2 regions of the Pantoea sp. SGAir0184 genome follow, and region 1 is predicted to be linked to the other one. Evidence: predicted binding sites of a transcription regulator. Region 1 holds the regulator's gene; the other holds the start of a gene.
What was found. Region 1 encodes LexA, which represses DNA repair genes until DNA is damaged. Its sites were predicted from a motif close to TNCTGTATGTACATACAGNA; they were not measured.
Positions count from the first base shown of each region.

Region 2: a site for LexA is predicted at 2,375-2,394, ahead of uvrB (excinuclease ABC subunit UvrB). Genes of this name have one in related genera too.

Region 1 covers NZ_CP028050.1:3,833,940-3,842,046, reverse strand. The annotation lists gene C1N60_RS18215 (ABC transporter substrate-binding protein) at 1-117, opposite strand, end outside; gene C1N60_RS18210 (UTRA domain-containing protein) at 344-1,042, shown strand; gene psiE (phosphate-starvation-inducible protein PsiE) at 1,113-1,523, shown strand; gene ubiC (chorismate lyase) at 1,616-2,134, shown strand; gene ubiA (4-hydroxybenzoate octaprenyltransferase) at 2,159-3,025, shown strand; gene plsB (glycerol-3-phosphate 1-O-acyltransferase PlsB) at 3,160-5,583, opposite strand; gene C1N60_RS18185 (diacylglycerol kinase) at 5,709-6,077, shown strand; gene lexA (transcriptional repressor LexA) at 6,183-6,797, shown strand; gene dinF (MATE family efflux transporter DinF) at 6,926-8,107, shown strand, end outside.
Region 2 covers NZ_CP028050.1:2,923,910-2,932,016, reverse strand. The annotation lists gene bioC (malonyl-ACP O-methyltransferase BioC) at 1-128, shown strand, start outside; gene bioD (dethiobiotin synthase) at 125-796, shown strand; gene C1N60_RS13865 (ABC transporter ATP-binding protein) at 839-1,555, opposite strand; gene uvrB (excinuclease ABC subunit UvrB) at 2,474-4,495, shown strand; gene yvcK (gluconeogenesis factor YvcK family protein) at 4,526-5,428, opposite strand; molybdenum cofactor riboswitch at 5,623-5,759, shown strand; gene moaA (GTP 3',8-cyclase MoaA) at 5,748-6,734, shown strand; gene moaB (molybdenum cofactor biosynthesis protein B) at 6,752-7,267, shown strand; gene moaC (cyclic pyranopterin monophosphate synthase MoaC) at 7,270-7,755, shown strand; gene moaD (molybdopterin synthase sulfur carrier subunit) at 7,748-7,993, shown strand; gene moaE (molybdopterin synthase catalytic subunit MoaE) at 7,996-8,107, shown strand, end outside.

The sequences.
Region 1 (8,107 bases):
CTGGCCTTCGGCGCGCGCGGCTTTTTCCAGCGCGGCAACATCGTTATCGGCGGCATGCGCGGCGGGCAGCGCAAGCAGAACGGCACTGGCTACTACAGAAGAGATAAACGCTTTCATCTCGATTGCTCCGGGTGTAAGTTTTGGGTCGTCGTGGTCTAGTCCAGCAAGAACCGAGCCAATGTAGCCCGGATAGATGAAGGTTTTATGACCGGGGTGTTGAAATGGGATGTGGCGCGTCGTTCCACATGCGGTTTCAGCGCGCTAAAGCGTGGGATGTGCCTTGTCACATTGTAGTCATCGAACTGTCATAGTGCAGATTTGCCCCAAAATGAGGCTGAAAAAAATGTCGTCGAAAACCGCAGATGTGATCGCCGCCGCACTATGCGAACGGATTGAAAACGGAGAGTTTGTCACCAGACGATTGCCGGCCGAGCGCGCGTTGAGCGAACAATATTCCACCACGCGCATCACGCTTCGTGAAGCGCTTGGCCTGCTGGAAGCGCAGGGCGTCATCTACCGCGAACTGCGGCGCGGCTGGTTTATTGCGCCGCCGCGCCTCATCTATAACCCGGCACATCACAGCCACTTTCACGCCATGGCGCTGCAGCAGGGGCGCATTGCCAGCACTGAGGTGATGGAGGCGCGCGAGGTGCCGGCGCAGCTGGCAATTGCGCGTCATCTGCAACTGCTGGAAGGCGATCAGGTGTACCGCATTCGCCGCCTGCGCCGCATTGATGGCCGCGCGGTGCTGTACGTCGAGCATTACCTCAATCCGGCCTTCTTTCCCGGTCTGCTGCGTGAAGATCTCACCCGCTCGCTGACCGATCTGTATGACCAGCGCTACGGCATTCACTACGGCGGCGCACGGTTTACCATTGTGCCCGGTCCGCTTCCGGCGCGGGCGGCGCCCGCACTGAACGTGGCGAGCGGTACGCCCGGCCTGCTGATTACGCGTATCAACCGTGACCAGCATAAGCGGGTGATTGACTGCGACTGCGAGTACTGGCGTTATGACGCGCTGTGCGTTGATGTTGAGGTGTGATGTATTGTGATTTAGATCACATTACAGCATGATAGCGCCAGAAGAATCTCGTCATCTGAGGCGCAAAATAATGACAACAAAACCAGCGGCGGGGCAGCTTATTGCTTCGGTATTACAGTGGGTACTGAACATTGGCCTGGTGATTCTGGCCGTTATTCTGGTGGTGTTTCTCGGTAAAGAGACCATTCACCTGGCGAATGTGCTGTTCAGCACCGGTGAGCAGGCGTCCTCGTATCTGCTGATCGAAGGCATTGTGATCTACTTTCTCTATTTCGAGTTTATCGCGCTGATTGTGAAGTACTTTCAGTCCGGCTATCACTTTCCGCTGCGCTACTTCGTCTATATCGGCATCACGGCGATTATTCGTCTGATCATTGTCGACCATAAAAATCCTTTCGATACGTTGTGCTACTCGGCGGCCATTTTGATTCTGGTGGTGACGCTGTGGCTGGCCAACAGTAACCGCCTGAAACGCGAGTAATTCCTCCCGCGACGCCAGCGTGGCACAAGCAGATGTGTCACGCTGAGCGCGGTGCGCTACACTAGGGCAACTTTTTTACCGGAGATGTCCTGATGTCGCATGACGCGCTGCGCCAGTTACGCGCACTGCACTGGCTGCCAGCCTCTTCCCCGTTACTTTCACCGCCGCTGCTTGACTGGCTGCTGGAAGAAGACTCAATGACACGCCGCTTTGAGCAGCATTGTCAGCAGGTTACCGTACAACTGCTGCGGGAAGCGTTCATTACCGCCGATGAGATGCCGCAGGAAGCAGCGTTTCTGCCTGCCGACACGCGCTTCTGGCTGCGTGAAATCGTGCTGTGCGGTGACAATGAACCCTGGCTGATTGGCCGTACCGTGGTGCCGGAGAGCACGCTGAACGGCCCGGAACAGATGCTGCAAAATCTCGGCACGCGACCGCTGGGACGCTACCTGTTTGCCTCCTCGACGCTGAGCCGTGATTTTATCGATCCGGGCCAGATTGATGACCTGTGGGGACGCCGCTCGCGGCTGCGCCTGTCCGGCAAACCGCTGCTGTTAACTGAACTGTTTTTACCGGCGTCGCCGCTGTACCGCGCGCTGAAGCAAGGATAACGCCCCGTGCAAAAGACTTTAACCATGAGCAAATGGCAGGCCTATAGTCGCCTGATGCGTATTGATAAACCGATTGGCACGCTGCTGCTGCTGTGGCCGACACTGTGGGCGCTGTGGCTGTCCGGCATGGCGATTCCGCCGCTGTCGGTGCTGCTGGTGTTCGTCCTTGGCGTGTTTGTGATGCGCGCGGCGGGTTGCGTGATTAATGATTACGCCGACCGTAACGTCGACGGCCACGTGAAACGCACCGCCGCGCGACCGTTAGCCAGCGGCGCGGTAACGGAGAAAGAGGCGAAGCTGCTGTTCGCTGGCCTCGGTCTGCTGGCGTTCCTGCTGGTGCTGACCATGAACCGCATGACCATTCTGCTGTCATTTGGCGGGCTGGCGCTGGCGTGGGTTTATCCCTTTATGAAACGCTATACCCATCTGCCGCAGGTGGTGCTGGGCGCGGCGTTTGGCTGGGCGATTCCGATGGGCTGGGCGGCGGTTAGTGAGTCCTTACCCTTTGTCTGCTGGCTGGTGTTTCTCGCCAATATTTGCTGGACGGTGGCTTATGACACCCAGTACGCCATGGTTGACCGCGACGACGATCTGAAGATTGGCGTGAAATCCACGGCGATTCTTTTTGGGCGTTACGACAAGCTGATTATCGGGTTGTTACAGCTGGCCGCGCTGGGCCTGATGGCACTGGTGGGCATTTTACTGCATCTGAACGGTGCGTTTTACTGGTCGCTGCTGCTGGCGGGCGGGCTGTTTGTGCATCAGCAGAAACTGATTGCCGGGCGTGAACGTGAGCTGTGCTTCCAGGCATTCCTTAACAACAACTACGTTGGTCTGGTGCTGTTTATTGGCGTGCTGCTTAATACCCAGCCGTTTGTTGCGCTGTTCTGATGACGGGATGATTAACCCCGGCGGCGCGCCGGTCGTCGCAGTGGGAAGCGCGTTCTTTTCGCGCCTGAATCTGACAATAAAAACCGCGGCGCAATCTGGCGTGTGACAGATGCGCCGCGGTTTTCAGTCGTCCATTAGTCGTGCGCCACGGCACTCTCAATGGTCAGACGGACATCGCTGGTGACCAGTTCGGCCAGCATCTGCCACATCATATTGGTACGTTCAGCATCCGCATCACCGGAATCACTGATATAGCCTTCATCACGCAGCGACAGCACCAGCGCGGTAAAGACTGCCTTGTCGAAGAACTCCGGCGCATTGATACCGTGCAGCACTGACAGACGCTGAGCCAGCGTGCGGCTCTCTTTCTCCAGCGTGCCACGGTTAATGGTCGGCTTGGCGCTGAGAATGGCGAAGGTGATGGCGAAACGCTGCAGCGTTTCACGAATCCCGGCCGCCAGCAGCTGCAGCGTACGGTAACGCGCCGCACTCATTTTCAGCTGGCCTTCCTGTACGGTGATCAGCCCCTGCCGCGCCATTTCGGCGCAGAGCGCATTCAGCAGGGCTGGCAGTTCGGCACTGTCCCAGCGCAGGAACAGTTCGCTCTTCAGCATCGGATAGACCAGGCTGACCTGGCGCAGCAGTTCCGCCTCGCTGATCTCCCGATGCTGCTGCACGATAGCGGCAATCAGCGACGGCATCACCAGCATATGGTGGATGTTGTTGCGATAGTAGGTCATCAGCACCGCCTGCTCGCGCGGCAGAATGATGATCTCGCCAATACTGTCCTGCTCGGTCTCGAACTTGTTCATGCCCATGGCGTGATCGAGCAGCGCTTCAGCGCTGAGATCCGGCACGGTCGACTCGGGTGAGTACGGCACATTGCGCAGCAGCTGGGTGTAGCACTCCAGCTGTTCCGTCAGCTGTTCACGCGTCAGCGAACGCTGGCGCGATGCCAGCAGCGCGGTCACGCACAGGTTCATGGCGTTGGCCGCGCCGGCTTCGTTGATGCGTACCATCAGACGTGCCGCGATGTCATTCACCACCGGCGTCATCCACGCCGGACGCTGAGGATCGATAGGGTCAATCGCGTCGCGCCACTCCGGAACCTGTTTGTTGAGATAGTTAACCAGCGACAGCGGCTCACCGAAGTTCACATAGCCCTGGCCGAGGTTACGCAGCTTGCGCAGGCCGCGCACCATCTGCATGAAGCCCTCTTTCTCTTTCGCGGCACCGCGCAGCTCTTTGGCATAAGTGCCGACTTCCATCACGTGCTCATAACCGATGTAGATCGGCACAAAGGTGATAGGACGGCTGCCGCCGCGCAGCAGCGCCTGTAACGTCATCGACAGCGTGCCGGTTTTCGGGTCGAGCAGACGGCCAGTGCGCGAGCGTCCGCCTTCAACAAAATACTCCACCGAATAGCCGCGGCTGAACAGCTCGCCCAGGTATTCGCGGAACACCGTGGAGTAGAGCTTGTTGCCTTTGAAGGTACGACGAATAAAGAAGGCACCGAGACGACGGAAAATCGGTCCGGCTGGCCAGAAGTTTAGATTGATACCGGCAGCAATATGCGGCGGCACCAGGCCCTGATGATAGAGCACATAGGACAGCAGCAGATAATCCATGTGGCTGCGGTGGCAGGGCACGTAAACAATTTCGTGACCATCCTGCGCCAGCTGGCGCACGCGTTCGCCGCCGTGCACGTTAATGCCCTGATAGAGCCGACTCCACAGCCAGCCCATCACACGGTCAGTCACGCGGATCGCTTCGTACGAGAAATCCGCCGCCACTTCTTCCATCATTTCGATGGCGTTCTGCTGCGCTTTTTCATGCGAAATCTTCTTGCTGCGCGCTTCGTCTTCAACCGCTTTCTCAATTGCTTTGGACTGCAGCAGCTTGTTGAACAGATCCTGGCGTGCCGGCAGACGCGGGCCGACGGCTGCCAGCCGCTGGCGGGCAAAATGAATGCGTGCGACACGTGCCAGCTTCTGCGCGATCGACTGATCGGTACCGTGTTCGGTGGCCATCTGACGCAGCGAAACCGTGGGCGAGAAGCGGACAAAGCTGTCGCGACCGTGCCACAGGATGGCAAAGAACTTCTGTATACCGTTAAGAATACGCAGATGTGGCGTCGGTTCGCCCTGAATTTCACGGCCTGGCGCACGGCCAAACATCACGGAAACCGGCAGCATCTGTACGTCCAGCGCCGCATTATTGCGGTGCAGATCGAGGTAGTCATGGAAAAGCTTGACCGACTCCGGGTTCGCCACGAAATAGGGGAAGACGCGCGGCCCATCGTGAATAAATACGTGGCGCGGCAGCAGGGTGCCGTCAATCTCCAGCGGCGCCAGCGGATCCGGCAGATCGTGCTTCAGGCACTGTGCGCGTAGCGTGAGCAGGTCCGCCTTTGAATCATAAGGCAAAACATACATCACCGGACGGGTCGGATCGATACCGTGTTCCGAGATCGGATCGGTCGGAATGACCTTACTTTTTACCAAAATAGAGAGTGGTAAATTCAACAATTTGTAATAGAGTTTACGCCAACCTGACATAGACAACTTGAAGCCTCTTGTTAGCAAAGCGCGGCAAGCATACCAGAAAGTGCGGCGAAGATCTGTGGCTGTGCCACCTCGCGCGCCCAGACATTGACGTCAAAAACAGTTAAGGGTTCCACAACATGGCAAATAACGTCACCGGTTTCCTGAGAATCATTAAAGCCGCCGGTTATTCCTGGCAGGGGCTGCGCGCTGCCTGGCAGCATGAAGCCGCTTTTCGCCAGGAGGCGATTGCCGCACTGGTCGCGGTTGCCATCGCCTGCTGGCTGGATGTCGATATCATCACGCGTGTGTTGCTGATTGGCTCGGTGGTGCTGGTAGTCATTGTTGAGATCCTTAATAGTGCCATCGAAGCCGTGGTGGACCGTATTGGTCAGGAACGCCATCCGCTGGCGGGACGCGCCAAAGACATGGGCTCGGCGGCGGTACTGCTGGCTATCTTACTGGCTCTGTTTGTCTGGATCGCGCTGCTTTGGTCGCATTTGCGATAAACATTCCACATTCATCAAGCCGCTGATTTTTCCCTCTGTTTCGGTTTTCATTTCGCCAATACCTGTATATACTCACAGCGACTGTATAAACAACCAGGGGGCGGGATGAAAGCGTTAACCAGCAGGCAGCAACAGGTCTATGACCTGATTCGCGACCATATTAATCAGACCGGCATGCCGCCAACGCGTGCTGAAATTGCTTCGCAACTGGGCTTCCGCTCGCCTAACGCTGCTGAAGAGCACCTGAAAGCGCTGGCGCGTAAAGGTGTCATTGAAATCGTCTCCGGTGCATCGCGCGGTATCCGCCTGCTGATGGAAGAAGAGGCGAGTGAAGGGCTGCCACTGATCGGTCGCGTCGCCGCCGGTGAACCGCTGCTGGCGCAGGAACATATCGAAGCCCACTATCAGGTCGACGCCAACCTGTTCAAACCCTCTGCCGATTTCCTGCTGCGCGTCAGCGGTATGTCGATGAAAGATATCGGCATTATGGACGGCGATCTGCTCGCGGTGCATAAAACGCAGGAAGTGCGCAATGGCCAGGTGGTGGTTGCGCGTATCGATGATGAAGTCACGGTGAAACGCTGGAAGAAGCAGGGCGCGATTGTCCAGCTGCTGCCGGAAAACAATGATTTCCAGCCGATTGTTGTGGATACCCGTGAACAGTCGCTAACCGTGGAAGGGCTGGCCGTTGGCATCGTGCGCAACGGCGAGTGGCTCTGAAACCCGGTTGATCTCCCCCGCTGCGGCGGCGCTCGCGCGCTGGCCGCAGTCTGCTTTAATCATACTCTTGTTCCCGGCCCGTAAGGCGCTCGCTCAGGCCGACTACCGTAACCCTCGGGATGGGGCTGATGCAGCTATTTTCCTCTTCTGATAAAACGCTGTGGCGACTGGCGTTGCCAATGATCCTCTCCAATATCACTGTGCCGCTGCTCGGCGTGGTCGATACCGCCGTGATTGGCCATCTTGATAGCCCGATCTACCTCGGCGGCGTGGCCGTAGGCACCACGGCAACCAGCTTCATCTTTATGCTGCTGCTGTTTCTGCGTATGAGCACCACCGGTTTAACCGCCCAGGCGTTCGGGGCCGGCGATAAACAGGCACTGGCGCGCGCACTGATGCAGCCGCTGCTGATCGCTCTTGCCGCCGGGTTGCTGCTGGCGCTGCTGCGTTCTCCTGCCAGTAGCCTGGCGGCAACGCTGATGGGCGGCAGCGCGGAAGTCCAGCAGCAGGCGCAGATCTTCATTGAAATCCGCTGGCTGAGCGCACCGGCTACGCTGGCTAACCTGGTGATTCTCGGCTGGCTGCTGGGCGTGCAGTATGCGCGTGCGCCGATGGTTCTGCTGATTGTCGGAAACCTGGTCAACATCCTGCTCGATCTGCTGCTGGTGCTGAAATTGCACTGGGGCGTTGCCGGTGCCGCCGCCGCCACGGCGCTGGCCGAATACGTGACGCTGGCAGTGGGATTATGGATGGTGGCGCGCGTACTGAAACTGCGCGGCATCGATTTCAAACTGCTGAAAAACAGCTGGCGCGGTGACGCGGCGCGGTTATTTCGCCTTAATCGCGACATCATGCTGCGCTCGCTCATGCTGCAGATTTGCTTTGCCTCACTGACCCTGCTGGGTGCACGCATCGGACCGGATGTGGTTGCGGTCAATGCGGTGCTGTTGATGTTCCTGACGTTTACTGCCTATGCGCTGGACGGCTTTGCTTACGCGGTGGAAGCCTGCTCGGGTGAAGCGGTAGGGGCAAAAGATCGCAGCCGGCTGCTGCTGATCTGGCATGCCGCCTGTCGCCAGGCGGGTATCGTTGCGCTGCTGTTTGCGCTTATTTATGCGCTCAGCGGGCCGTACATTGTTGCATTGCTTACCTCGCTGCAGCCGCTGCGTGAGATGGCCGATCGCTTTCTGCTGTGGCAGGTAATTTTACCGCTGGTCGGCGTCTGGTGTTATCTGCTGGACGGCATGTTCATTGGCGCGACGCGCGGCCGCGAAATGCGTAACAGCATGATCATGGCAGCAGCCGGTTTC
Region 2 (8,107 bases), 910 kb from region 1:
TGCACGATGGGCGACACGCGGCTCTGCTGACGCGCCCGCAGCTGGCGCAGCTGGAGCAGCACTGGCCGCAGGATGCGCACGGCTATCGTCTCAGTTATCACCTGATGTATGGAGTTTTACAAAAATGACACGCTGGTTTATTACCGGAACTGACACCGAAGTGGGCAAAACAGTCGCCAGCGGCGCTCTGTTGCAGGCGGCCAGCGCTGCGGGATTACGCACTGCTGGCTACAAACCGGTGGCCTCCGGCTGCGAGATTACGCCCGACGGCGTGCGCAACAGCGACGCGCTGGCGCTGCAGCGCTACAGCAGCCTGGCGCTGAGCTATGAGCAGGTAAACCCGCTGGCGTTCATCGAACCGACGTCGCCGCATATCGTCAGCGCGGAAGAGGGCAGACCGATTGAATTTGCGCAGCTCTCCGCTGGCTTACGCGCGCTGGAGCAGCAGGCTGAATGGGTGCTGGTGGAAGGCGCGGGCGGCTGGTTCACGCCGCTGTCCGCGACGCAAACTTACGCCGACTGGGTCGCCGCCGAGCAGCTGCCGGTGATTCTGGTGGTTGGCGTGAAGCTCGGCTGCATCAACCACGCCATGCTGACGGCGGAAGCGGTGAAGACGCGCGGGTTGCGCCTCGCCGGCTGGATTGCCAATGACATCCAGCCGCCGGGTAAGCGACATGCGGAATATCTGGCGACGCTACAACAGCGCATTGCGGCCCCGTTCCTCGGTGAGATTCCGTGGCTGAGCAGCGCGGCGCAGCAGGCCGACTGTGGCCGTTACCTTACCCTGCCACAGTAAATGGCGCGGCGGCGCAGCACTCTGCGCCGCAGGCTACCGACGCTAGGTGGCCGTTAGCCACTTACTCACCGTTACATCATCCAGCTGCGCCACGCTGCCCTGCGCCACGTTGCGGCCACGATGCAGCAGCAGAAAATAGTCTGCCACGCGGCGAATGAACGACACATGCTGTTCCAGCAGCAGAATCGTCAGGCCATAGTCGCGGTTCAGGCGGCGAATCAGATTCCCCATCTCCTCCTCCAGCCACGGCGACATGCCTTCGGTGGGTTCATCGAGGATCAATAGTTTCGGCTGCAGCACCAGCGCGCGCGCCAGGGCCAACTGCTGCTGCTGATCCATCGGCAGTTCGCCACTGCGCTGATGACGCAGCGAGTAGAGCGCCGGAAACAGATCGAACACCATCTCGGGAATGGCGCGGCTGCGATCGTCCTGTGCCGCCATCAGCGCAATCAGCAGGTTATCTTCCACGCTCATCTGGGAAAAGATGTGGCGTCCCTGTGGTACGTAGCCGATGCCCATGCGCGCGCGTTGCTCAGCAGGCTGCAGCAGCAGGTTTTCCGGCGGCGCGCCGTCTTCCTGCCAGGTCATCGATCCACTATTAATGGGCAGGCGACCCATAATACAGTTCACCAGCGTGGTTTTGCCCATCCCCGGGCTGCCCAGCACGCCGGTGCAGGTGCCTGGCGGCAGATCGAGATCCACATCCCATAAAATATGGTTCTGACCGTAAAATTGATTCACCGAACGTAAACTCAGCATCTGACATTCTCCTTCCAGATTATTCGCCTGAATGCTCCCGCTCTGTGTCGTCTGGCATACAGTCATGCACAATGGCTATTGGGACACTGCTGTCGCCGGCGGCGCTTGTTCATCCTGCCGGCATGGACTCGTCACTCCACCGTTAATTCACTGCAATTCCCAGGCCAGATCCGCCAAAGCAGCCTCAACCGGGGTAAAAGGCAGCGAAACTCGCCATAATTGATGAGTAAAGCTTAACAATTGCCCGCAGTAATAACTCGCCTGCACTTTGACGGTGCTGACTGCTTAACGTTTCTGGTGCATCTGTACTGTCATAAGGCAGGGACTGAAGAAATAAGTGGCCTTAACGCTGGGCTTTTTCCCGTTACGGCACGATGGGGTACGCCAAAAGAATAGTTAAAGCCGCACGGGATGATGGAAAAATAATCGCAAAAAAAATTTTTTCGCACGGCAGGATAAGCGAGGGGAAAATTATACACAGCCGATGGACGTGGGGCTGGATTCAGTTATCCACTATTCCTGTGGATAACCTTGTGCATTAGCGACTGAAAACCGGGCGCAAGCGAGGAAATACGCGGGTTGCATACATAATGCTGCGAAACTGGGCTTTTGAGTCAATCTCTTTTAAATCAGCAGGTTATTTAAAAGCAAGCCTGAGAATTGTCTGGCTTGTCATCAGACTGCAATTTAATGACGCTCTATTGACAATTGTTAAAAGCGTTGCTCGTCTGGGGATAACCTTGCGCAACAAACGCTTCCGGATTACCGCATAAATTACGCTGAAGCGAATCGCGGCATCTCCCCATCATCGTGCAGCATATCTGTAATTATATCCAGTATTTTTTTCTGGCAAAATCGCCATAGCAGAGTAGAATTACCAGCCTGCCCGCCGACTTCTTCAGCAGGAACCGTAATACCATGAGTAAAGCCTTTAAACTCAACTCCGCTTTCAAACCTTCAGGCGATCAGCCTGAGGCGATTCGTCGCCTTGAAGAAGGGCTGGAGGATGGACTGGCGCACCAGACGCTGCTGGGAGTTACCGGTTCAGGAAAAACTTTTACCATCGCCAACGTCATTGCCGATCTCAACCGGCCGACCATGGTAATGGCACCGAATAAAACGCTGGCGGCACAGCTGTATGGTGAGATGAAAGAGTTCTTCCCGGATAACGCGGTCGAGTTCTTCGTCTCCTACTACGACTACTATCAGCCGGAAGCCTACGTGCCCAGTTCGGATACCTTCATCGAGAAAGATGCGGCGGTAAACGAGCACATCGAGCAGATGCGTCTCTCTGCCACTAAAGCGATGCTGGAGCGCCGCGACGTGATTGTGGTGGCGTCGGTTTCTGCTATCTACGGCCTGGGCGATCCCGATCTCTACCTGAAAATGATGCTGCATCTGACGCGCGGCATGATCATCGACCAGCGCAGCATCCTGCGCCGCCTCGCAGAACTGCAGTACACCCGCAACGATCAGGTTTTCCAGCGCGGCACCTTCCGCGTGCGCGGCGAAGTGATCGATATCTTCCCGGCGGAATCCGATGACATTGGTCTGCGTGTAGAGCTGTTTGATGAAGAGGTTGAGCGCCTGTCGCTGTTCGACCCGCTGACCGGCCAGGTGATCTCGGTGATTCCGCGTTTCACCATCTACCCGAAGACGCACTATGTGACGCCGCGCGAGCGTATTCTGCAGGCGATGGAAGAGATTAAGGATGAGCTGGCGGTGCGGCGCAAAGTGCTGCTGGAGAACAACAAACTGCTGGAAGAGCAGCGCATCACCCAGCGCACCCAGTTTGACCTCGAAATGATGAACGAACTCGGCTACTGCTCGGGCATTGAAAACTATTCGCGCTATCTCTCCGGGCGCGGACCGGGCGAGCCGCCGCCGACGCTGTTTGATTACCTGCCGGCGGATGGCCTGCTGGTGGTCGATGAATCCCACGTGACTATTCCGCAGATTGGCGGCATGTATCGCGGTGACCGCGCGCGTAAAGAGACGCTGGTGGAGTACGGTTTCCGCCTGCCGTCGGCGCTGGACAACCGTCCGCTGCGCTTTGAAGAGTTTGAAGCGCTGGCACCGCAGACCATTTACGTCTCGGCCACGCCAGGTAACTACGAGCTGGAGAAATCGGGTGGCGACGTCATCGATCAGGTGGTGCGGCCTACCGGTCTGCTCGATCCGATCCTTGAGGTGCGTCCGGTGGCGACCCAGGTCGACGATCTGCTGTCGGAGATCCGTAAGCGCGTCGAAATCAACGAGCGCGTGCTGGTCACCACGCTGACCAAGCGCATGGCCGAAGACCTCACCGAGTATCTTGAAGAGCACGGCGAGAAGGTGCGCTATCTGCATTCCGACATTGATACCGTTGAGCGTATGGAGATCATTCGCGATCTGCGTCTCGGGGAGTTTGACGTGCTGGTGGGGATCAACCTGCTGCGCGAAGGGCTGGATATGCCGGAAGTGTCGCTGGTGGCGATTCTTGACGCCGATAAAGAGGGCTTCCTGCGCTCCGAGCGCTCGCTGATTCAGACCATCGGACGCGCGGCGCGTAACGTCAACGGCAGAGCGATTCTCTACGCAGATAAGATCACGCCGTCGATGGCGCGGGCGATGGAAGAGACCGAGCGCCGCCGCGAGAAGCAGCAGCGTTATAACGAAGAGCGGGGCATTGTGCCGCAGGGCCTGAACAAGAAAATCACCGATATTCTTGAGCTGGGCAAAAACGTGGTGAAAACGCGCGGCAAAGGCAAAACGGCTTCACGCACTGCCGCCGAGGCTGAGGCCAGCTATCTGGCGCTCACGCCCCAGGCCATGCAGAAGAAGATCCACGAGCTGGAAGGGCAGATGCAGCAGCACGCGCAGAACCTGGAGTTCGAAGAGGCCGCGCGGGTGCGCGACCAGCTGCACGAGCTGCGTGAACTGTTTATCGCCGCCTCTTAATGTGAAACCGGCGGTCGCGTTGCGCGCCGGCTAAACCGCCTGAATGGCATGTTCCAGCGCGCGGCGCAGCAGCTGGCGGTCGTGACGATAGCGGATATCGGCGGCTTCCAGCGGTTCGCGCACGATCAACCGATCAGTGACGCCGCGCGTGTCTGCTGACGGGCCGACCACTACAGCGTCAATCACCCGTTTGCCAATGGCTTTTTCCATCATCGCCAGCTTGTCGGCGACCGTCAGGCTGGCCGCCGCCGGACTCAGTTCGCGCCCGAGATTTCCGATGAACACCATGGTGGCGGGCGTCCGGCGCAGCGCGCGTGCCATCTCCTCCATCAGCAGAATCGGCATCAGGCTGGTGTAAAAGCTGCCGGGACCAATCAGGATCAAATCGGCCTCGGCGACGGCGTCCAGCGCTTCACGCGTCGGCACCACATTGGGGTGCAGCATCAGCTCTTCCGGCGCCTGCTTCATTTCGTCAATCGCCGTTTCACCGTACACCATATTGCCTTCGCTATCCTGCGCGACCAGGTCCACCGGCTGCTCTGACATCGGAATCAGAAACGCATCCACCTTCAGCAGGTTGCGGATAATGTTGATGGCTTCCAGCGGACGCACGCTGAGATGATCGAGCGCTTTCAGGATCAGATTGCCCAGATTATGCCCGGCCAGTTCGCCGTTGCCGGTAAAGCGATACTCGAACATGGCAGAGGCCACGCTGGGTTCGGTGATCAGCTGATTAATGCAGTTGCGCATGTCGCCCCAGGCAATGCCGCCTTCTGAACGGCGTATGCGGCCGGTGGATCCGCCGTTGTCGGTGGTGGTGACGATGCCGGTCAGGCGTGAGCCCAGCGGCGCCAGCGCCGACATCACGCGGCCAAGGCCGTGGCCGCCGCCGAGTGCCACCACGCGATCTAAATCTGCCAGGGTACGATTCATGCTGCTCCTTAAAACGCCGCACGTGAGGTGCAGACGGCGTTCAACTGATGTGTATCAATATCTGTCGCGCATTTTACCGTATCCTGTCGCGAAAATGCGGTGAAATAACGTTATGTATCAATATATATAGCGATAAATGCCGATGGATGCGAGCGTCAAATCGCGCTACCATTTGCTTTAACCGTGTTGTCCACAATGACAACAGACTCCCAAGCCTTGCGTTCCTAAGTCGTGTGATATGGATGCCTGGCCGCAGCCGCGAGCTGCCAGGGTGCAGAAAGAAATGACTGCATCTCCCGTACTTTGGAAAGGTGTTCAGGTGCCACAATTTACAGATGCCTATGCGCGCAGCTTTTATTATCTGCGCCTGTCGGTCACGGATGTGTGTAACTTCCGTTGTACCTACTGCCTGCCCGACGGCTACCGGCCGAACGGCGTGCACAACAAAAGTTTTCTCTCGCTGGATGAGATTCGTCGCGTGACGCGTGCCTTTGCGGCGGCGGGCACCGAAAAAGTGCGCCTGACCGGCGGCGAACCCTCGATGCGGCGCGACTTCACCGATATCATTGCCGCCGTGCGCGACAACGCGGCAATCCGCCAGATCGCCATGACCACCAATGGCTACCGCATGGCGCGCGACGTCGGCGCCTGGCGTGCGGCAGGCCTCACCCATATCAATGTCAGCGTCGACAGCCTCGACGCACGGCAGTTTCACGCCATTACCGGGCAGAACAAGTTTCATGAAGTCATGGCGGGGATTGATGCGGCCTTTGATGCCGGTTTCAGCACCGTCAAAGTCAACAGCGTGCTGATGCGCGACGTCAACAGCCACAGTCTGGAGACCTTTCTGGCGTGGATCCGCACCCGGCCGATTCAGCTGCGCTTTATCGAGCTGATGGAAACCGGCGAGGGCGGCGATCTGTTCCGCCGTCATCATGTGTCCGGCGAGGTGATCCGCGATCAGCTGATCATGCAGGGCTGGCAGCGCCAGCCGCGCGGGCGCAGCGATGGCCCGGCCCAGGTGTTCCGCCATCCGGATTATCAGGGTGAAGTTGGCCTGATCATGCCGTATGAAAAAGATTTCTGCGCCAGCTGTAATCGCCTGCGCGTATCGGCGATCGGTAACCTGCATCTGTGCCTGTTTGGCGACGGCGGCGTACCGCTGCGCGATCTGCTGGCCTCCGACGATCAGCAGGCCGAGCTGCAGGCGCGCATCGCTCACAGCCTCGGGCAGAAAAAGCAGACGCATTTCCTGCATCAGGGCAATACCGGCATCACGCAGAATCTCTCCTTCATTGGTGGCTAAACACAGGAGTTACGGCCATGGGTAAACCTTCCGGCGATTTTGTCGCCTTAAATGCGGCGGTGATGACCGTCTCTGACAGCCGCGACGCCAGCAGTGACAGCTCCGGCGACTATCTGCGTGAGGCGCTGACTGAAGCCGGGCATCAGGTGGTCGATCACGCCATTGTTCCGGACAACCGTTATCGCATCCGCGCCACGCTGTCGCGCTGGATCGCCAGTGAAGATGTGCAGGTGGTGCTGATTAACGGCGGTACCGGCTTTAACAGTAAAAACAGTACGCCGGAAGCGCTGCTGCCGCTGCTGGATCGCGAAATTGACGGCTTTGGCGAACTGTTTCGCATGATCTCCTACGAGGAGATTGGCAGCGCGACGCTGCAATCACGCGCGGTGGCCGGTCTGGCCAACCAGACGCTGCTGTTCGCCGTGCCGGGCTCAACCGGCGCCTGCCGCAGTGCATGGGAGCGGATCATTGAAGCCCAGCTGGATGCGCGTACGCGTCCGTGTAATTTTGTCTCACATTTGAAGAAGTTATAAGCATGTCCTCGTTAACCCATATCAACGCGGCCGGCGAAGCCCACATGGTGGACGTCTCCGGCAAAACTGACACCGTGCGAGAAGCGCAGGCGGAAGCCCTGGTGCTGATGCAGCCGGCCACGCTGCAAATGATCCTCGACGGCAGCCATGACAAAGGCGATGTTTTCGCCACCGCACGCATTGCCGGTATTCAGGCGGCGAAGCGCACCTGGGAACTGATTCCGCTGTGCCATCCGCTGATGCTGAGCAAAGTCGAGGTGACGCTGGTGGCTGAGCCGGAGCACAGCCGCGTACGCATTACCTCGCGCTGTCGCCTGAGCGGCAAAACCGGCGTGGAAATGGAAGCGCTGACCGCCGCCTCGGTCGCGGCGCTGACCATCTACGACATGTGCAAAGCGGTGCAGAAAGATATCGTCATCGACCAGCTGCGGCTGCTGAGCAAAAGCGGTGGTAAATCCGGTGATTTCCGGGCGGTGCGCCATGATTAAGGTGCTGTTTTTTGCCCAGGTGCGCGAACTGACCGGCACCGCCGCGCTGGATCTGGCGGCAGAGTATGCTGACGTCGCCACATTGCGCGCTGCGCTGGCGCAGAAAAGCGATCGCTGGGCGCTGGCGCTGGAGTCCGGCAAGCTGCTGGCGGCGGTGAATCAGACGCTGGTGCCGATGAACCATCCGCTGCGCGCCGGCGATGAAGTGGCGTTCTTCCCGCCGGTTACCGGAGGCTGAGCATGACAACCCGAATTCGCGTCGGCAGCGCGCCGTTTAACGTTGGCGACGAGTATGCGCTGCTGGCGGCACATGACAGCGACGGCGCGGTCGTCACCTTCACCGGCAAAGTCC